2 linked regions of the Geminicoccus roseus DSM 18922 genome follow. The protein of the gene in region 1 interacts with the protein of each later gene in a pairwise test. Links are inferred from orthologs where the notes say so. Each region holds a gene or a part of one and is shown on either strand. Other genes may lie near its edges.

The links. Proteins that work in one complex are often made in the same cells at the same time.
Region 2: the proteins of rlmB (region 1) and GEMRO_RS0120780 interact in binary tests that used the Escherichia coli proteins (3 or more experiments, as listed by UniProt). The link is inferred for Geminicoccus roseus DSM 18922 from one-to-one orthologs.

The regions. Positions count from the first base shown.
Region 1 is NZ_KE386572.1:3,136,453-3,139,558, reverse strand. The notes cover bases 135-2,987. They hold rlmB (23S rRNA (guanosine(2251)-2'-O)-methyltransferase RlmB), read left to right. Parts: upstream 135-1,117; coding sequence 1,118-1,858; downstream 1,859-2,987. Other genes in these bases: GEMRO_RS35325 (M23 family metallopeptidase), read left to right, coding at 2,250-2,987; tuf (elongation factor Tu), read right to left, coding at 135-780. Outside these bases: more of tuf, read right to left, coding at 1-134; more of GEMRO_RS35325, read left to right, coding at 2,988-3,106. UniProt on the Escherichia coli protein: Specifically methylates the ribose of guanosine 2251 in 23S rRNA.
Region 2 is NZ_KE386572.1:4,182,544-4,185,459, forward strand. It holds GEMRO_RS0120780 (NAD(P)H-hydrate dehydratase), read right to left. Parts: upstream 2,221-2,916; coding sequence 781-2,220; downstream 1-780. Other genes in the region: GEMRO_RS32885 (EAL domain-containing protein), read right to left, coding at 1-632; GEMRO_RS0120785 (tellurite resistance TerB family protein), read right to left, coding at 2,271-2,687; GEMRO_RS0120790 (pseudouridine-5'-phosphate glycosidase), read left to right, coding at 2,775-2,916. UniProt on the Escherichia coli protein: Bifunctional enzyme that catalyzes the epimerization of the S- and R-forms of NAD(P)HX and the dehydration of the S-form of NAD(P)HX at the expense of ADP, which is converted to AMP.

The DNA.
Region 1 (3,106 bases):
GCCGGTGCAGGTCGTCTTGGTCGTCGGCTTGATGCCCACGATCTCGACTTCCTCGCCGACCTTCACCACCCCGCGCTCCACGCGCCCGGTCACCACCGTGCCGCGGCCCGAGATCGAGAACACGTCCTCGATCGGCATCAGGAACGGCTTGTCCACCGCCCGCTCCGGCTGCGGAATGTACTCGTCCACCGCCTTCATCAGCGCCAGGATCTGCTCGCGGCCGATCGCGTCGTCCTTGCCTTCCAGCGCCGCCAGCGCCGAACCCTTGATGATCGGGATGTCGTCGCCCGGGAAGTTGTACTTCGACAAAAGCTCACGCACCTCGAGCTCCACCAGCTCGAGCAGCTCCGGGTCGTCGACCATGTCGACCTTGTTCAGGAACACCACCAGCGCCGGAACGCCCACCTGGCGCGCCAACAGGATGTGCTCGCGCGTCTGCGGCATCGGGCCGTCCGCCGCCGACACCACCAGGATCGCGCCGTCCATCTGCGCCGCACCGGTGATCATGTTCTTCACGTAGTCGGCATGCCCAGGGCAGTCGACGTGCGCGTAGTGCCGCTTCTCCGTCTCGTACTCCACATGCGCCGTGTTGATCGTGATCCCGCGCGCCTTCTCCTCCGGCGCCTTGTCGATCTGGTCGTACGCCGTGAACGACGCACCGCCAGCCTCCGCCAGGATCTTCGTGATCGCAGCCGTCAGCGTGGTCTTGCCGTGATCCACGTGACCAACCGTACCAATGTTCGCGTGCGGCTTCGTCCGCTTGAACGTCTCTTTGGCCATGGCGGGAACAGTCCGGAGCTTTTTTTGGGGTTCGGTGTCGACAGGCTCCTGCGTGGAGCGGGCGACGGGGATCGAACCCGCACAACCAGCTTGGAAGGCTGGGGCTCTACCATTGAGCTACGCCCGCGGCACGAAGGCGCTTCTCTCTGCCAGGCAGGGTGGTGGAGGGGGTTGGATTTGAACCAACGTAGGCTTACGCCGGCAGATTTACAGTCTGCTGCCATTGACCACTCGGCCACCCCTCCGGTAGCCCTGCCGTTCAGCGAGAGCGGCCGGGTGGTAGACTTCCAGGCGACGCCTTGTCAATCGACTGCACCAAGAAAATCACGAGAATCCGTTGAAAAGACGTCCTACGGCGAAAAGCCCGACCATTCTGCTGTTTGGCCGGCACGCCGTTCTTGCCGCCCTGGCCAACCCGAACCGGCGCGTGCGCCGCCTGCATGTCAGCGACGGGACCGCCAGGACCCTCACCCTGCCCCCGGCGCATGCCGGCCTGGAGATGCGCCGGACCGACGATAGGTGCTTCGAGCTCCTGCTCGGGCGCGGCGCCGTCCATCAGGGTCTGGTCGCCGAGGTCGAGATGCTGGAGCCGGTCGATCCCGCGGGCTTCCTGGACCGGCATCCCCAGGCACGCCGGATCGTGGCGGTCGATCAGGTCACCGACCCGCGCAATCTGGGAGCGATCCTGCGCTCCGCCGCGGCGTTCGGGGTCGACATGGTCGTGCTGCCGGAGCGGCACGCGGCGCCGCTGGACGGCGTCTGTGCCCGGGCCGCCGCCGGCGGGCTGGACATCGTGCCGGTCGCCGAGGTCGTGAACCTCGCCCGCTGCCTGGTCGACCTGAAGGAGCGCGGCTTCACCGTGGTCGGCCTGGACGGCGAGGCCAAGACCAGCCTGGCTTCGGACCCGCCCCCGGAGCCGTGGGTCCTGGTGCTCGGCAGCGAGGGCGAAGGCATGCGCCGCCTGGTGCGCGAACGCTGCGACCGGCTGGCGGCGTTGCCGATCGATGCGCGGATCGAGAGCCTGAACGTCTCGGTCGCCGCCGGAATCGCGTTGTGGACGCTTACCCAGGGCGGCTAGGGCTGCTAGAAAGTCGCGCGGGCCGGCGTAGCTCAGTTGGTAGAGCATCCGCCTTGTAAGCGGGAGGTCACGGGTTCGAATCCTGTCGCCGGCACCATCCCCTCCCCCGCGCACCGGATCACCCGCCGAGTGGCCTGGACCGGGGGCCGGCAGGCCCGCTGGACTCCTTGGGCGCCGCCGCTGCTGGCGGCGGAACCTCCAGGGTTGAAGTCGATTTTTTTCTCACCCATGTTCGCGGCGTTCGTCTCGTCTGCGGGCGACTTTGGTCTGGCCCCGGCGGGCGGGGCGCATGTCATGGCGCCTCGGCGAGTGGCCGATGTGATGGAGCGGCGCGATGCGTCCAGAGGATACGCACGCGGCCGACGGCAGGCCTTCGAGAAGTAGCGGCAGGTTGCGGCCGCTGTCGGTCGGCCTGCTGGTGGGCGCGACCCTGGCCCTGACCGGGGCGAGCTGGTGGGGCATCCAGCTCCGGTCGGAACTGGCGGCCCGGGACGCCATCATCGACCGCCTGGCCGACGAGAACCGCGACCTCCGCCACGACCAGCAGCGCACCCGGCAACTCGAGGTGGCGTTCGCCGAGCTGAACCAGACCAGCCTCGCCCAGCGCACGACCATCCAGCGCCTGATGGACCTCCACGGCAGCGCCACCGCCGAGCTCACCACCGTGCGCGGGCAGCTGGCCGGTGCCGACCGCCGCCGGCTCGAGGCCATGGTGGTGATGGACCGTCTGGTGGCCGACCAGGCAGCCCAAGCCCCGGTCGCCGCCGCGGTTCTCGCCGGTCCCGCCAAGGTGACCAAGCTCACCGCGGCGCTCGACCGGGCCCTGGCCGACCGGGCGAGCGCGGAGATGGAATCCACGGCGCTCTCCGCCAAGGCCGCTTCCCTGGAAGCGAAGCTGGACGACCTGAGCAAGGAGCTGGAGGCCACCAAGGAGAGCTTCCAGGCCTGGGCCGCCCATCACTACGGCGCGCTGAAGGGCGTGCTGAAGACCTCCGGGGTCCGGGTCGATCCTCTGGTCAAGCTGGCGAGCGCCGAGATGGAAGGCGAAGGCGGCCCGTTCGTGCCGCTCGCGCCGGGCGACGAGCATGCCGGCCGCAGCACGCTGGTGCCGCTCCCGCATGAACTGGACGCCAGCTTCCGCGCGGTCGACACCATGCGCCGGCTCCTGGTCGCCCTGCCGCTCGGCATCCCGGCGCCGGACGCAGAGACCCGCAGCGGCTTCGGCATCCGCCGCGATCCGTTCACCGG
Region 2 (2,916 bases), 1.0 Mb from region 1 along the record:
CGCGGCACCACCAGGCCGCTGAGCCCGCCGCGCGCCTGCAGCTCGGGCAGGGCGTAGCCGGTCAGCCGCTCCACCGCCGGGTCGGCCCATTCCAGCTTCAGCCCGCCATCGATGTCGGCGGCCAGGCGGTAGAGCCCGCCCGCGACCAGGTCGCCCAGCATCCGCGCCACCGAGGGCAGGTCGGCGTCCAGCCCGTCCCGGCCGACCGGCTCCAGGATCAGCAGGCAGCGCTTGGCGTCGCCCAGCACCTGGCTGCGCGCCGCCACCCGCAAAGGCTCGCGGCGGGCGGTGGCGAGCAGCAGCTCGCCGCTCCAGCTCTCGCCGGCGGCCAGGGCGTTGAGCAGGGCGGCAAAGGCCGGGTCGGTGGGGTCGCCGGCGCGCAGCAGCCTGAGGCGCGCCTGGGCGAGGTCGCGGCCGGCAAATCCGGTCAGCGCCTCCAGGGCATGGTTCCACCAGAGGACCAGCGGGTGCGGGCGCTCGCGCTCGGGCCGGCTCACCAGCAGCATGGCCTGGCCGGTGGCGTCCAGGATCGCCCGCAGGTCCGCGTCCGGCAGGCCGTCCGCCGTCCTGGCATCGGGCTGCCGGTGCCGGGTCTCGTCGAACGGTCCGCCCGGCTCGCTCACTTCGTCCACGCACATTCTCTCAACGCACGACCACCGGCCCCGGCCCCGCCGGCTGCCCGGGCGACACCGTCGCTTGAATATCCAGGGGTTAATACGCCCGGGCTGCGGCAACCAGAGCGTGACAGCCCCACCGCCGGCATTCTCTACCGGAACGTGCTCAGTGGAGCGCAAGCCGGGCGGCGATCGCCTTTGGCAGGTCGGCGGAGATCAGGCCCGTGCCCAGCGCGGCGCCGGCCTCGGCGTGCAGCCGCACTGCCGCCGCCGCCGCCAGAAAGGCCGGCATGTTCTGGGCCAGCAGGCCCAGGATCGCACCGGTGAGCACGTCGCCGGCCCCGGCGGTGGCAAGGGCCGGGGCATCCAGCTCGAGGATCGCGACGCGCCCGTCCGGCGCCGCCACGATCGTGTCGCCGCCTTTGAGCACCACGACCGCACCGCTGCGTGCGGCGGCCGCGCAGGCGCGCTCGATCCGGGCGCCCTTGAGATCGGGAAACAGGCGCTGGAACTCGCCCTCGTGCGGGGTGAGCACCAGGTCGGTGCCGTCGGCGAGCCGGCCCTCGCAGGGGGCGATGCTGGTCAGCGCGTCGGCATCCAGCACGGCGCGCTTGCCCGCCGCCAGGATCCGGCCGATCCGGCCCCGGGTCCGCTCGCCCACCCCGGCGGCTGGGCCGATCGCCACCGCGTTTCGGCGCGGGTCCTCCAGGAGCCGGTCGAGATCGGCCTCCTCAGCGACCGGCCGGGTGATCAGGTCGGCGCTCTCCTGGGCATAGAACGGGACGGCGTCCGGGTCGGCCGCCACCGTGACCACCCCGGCGCCGATCCTGAGCGCGGTCATGGCGCTCAGCCGGGCAGCACCAGTGGCATCGGCCCGCCCGCCGATCATCACCGCATGGCCGAACCGGTATTTGTGGGAAAGAGCGTCGCGGCGGGGCAGGGCGTCCCGCCACCAGGAAGGCTGGTTGATCCTGACCGTTCCCTCCAGCTCCGCCAGCTGGTCGCTGCCGATCCCGATATCGGCGACCTGCACCGTACCGGCATGGCTGCGCCCGGGCAGCAGCACCAGGCCCGGCTTCTTGCGCACGAAGGTGACGGTGAGGTCGGCCCGCACCGCCTGGCCGCGCACCAGGCCGGTGGCGCCGTCAATGCCGGACGGGATGTCGACCGCGACCACCGGGCAGCCGGCCTCCGCGATCCGCCGGATCAGGAGGGCCGCCTCGCCGTCGACGTCGCGGGCAAGCCCGGCGCCGAACAAAGCGTCGACCACCAGCTCGCCCGGACTTGGGCGCGCGTCCTGGAGCTGTTGCCAGGCACCGTCCCAGGCGGCCGCGGCACGGGCGGCGTCGCCGCCGAGCCTGGCCGGATCGACCAGGGAGAGCAGCGTGACTGGCCAGCCGGCCGCGCGCAGGAGGCGCGCCACCACCCAGCCGTCGCCGCCATTGTTGCCCGGCCCGCACGCCACCAGCACCGGGCGGCGGGCGAAGCGGGCGGTGATGGCGCGGGCGACCGCCAGGCCGGCCCGCTCCATCAGGACATGGCCCGGCGTTCCCAGTGCGATCGCCCGCTGGTCCAGGCGGGCGACATCCGAAGGCGCCAGCAGCATGCCGTCGTCCGGCGCCTTTCTGGGAAAGCCGTGCATCGGGGTGGCCCCGCTCAGCCGTGCTTGCGGTAGCGTGCCCCGGCCGCGCGCTCCAAAGCGGCGGTGGTCAGCCCGTCCAGCTCCAGCCAGTCGCGCAGGTTCTCCAGGATCTCCAGCTCCTCGTCGCCGGCCACCCCGTCGGCGGCGGCGACGTCGCAGGCCAGCACGTACGCGGTCTCGCGCAGCGGCCGGTCCAGGGCCTCCTGCAGCTCCTTGACCAGCTCGTTCAGGCCCTTGGACTTTTGCAGGAGCACGGTCACGTGCCGGCCGATCTCGGGGATGCTGTCCTTGTCGAAGTCCTGGAACACCGGCAGCGTCGAGACCAGCCGGCCAATCATGGTCAGTTCGCTGTCGGTCATCTCCCCCTCGGCCGCCGCGATCAGGACCATGGTGGAGACCAGCGCTTTTTGTTGACGAGCGAACGACGACATTGGCATGCCCTTTGACTAAAGATGTACGATGCGCCCAGTGGCCGCTGGGCCTGGCACATATGCGGATGTCGGGAGAAGGTCGCAACCATGCCGATCGAGGTGGCGCCGGAGATCCGGGCGGCGCTGGATGCCGGACGCCCGGTGGTGGCGCTGGAAACGACCCTGGTGAGCCACGGCCTGCCCTGGCCGCATAATCTGGAAACCGCGCTCAAGATGGCCGATGCGGTCC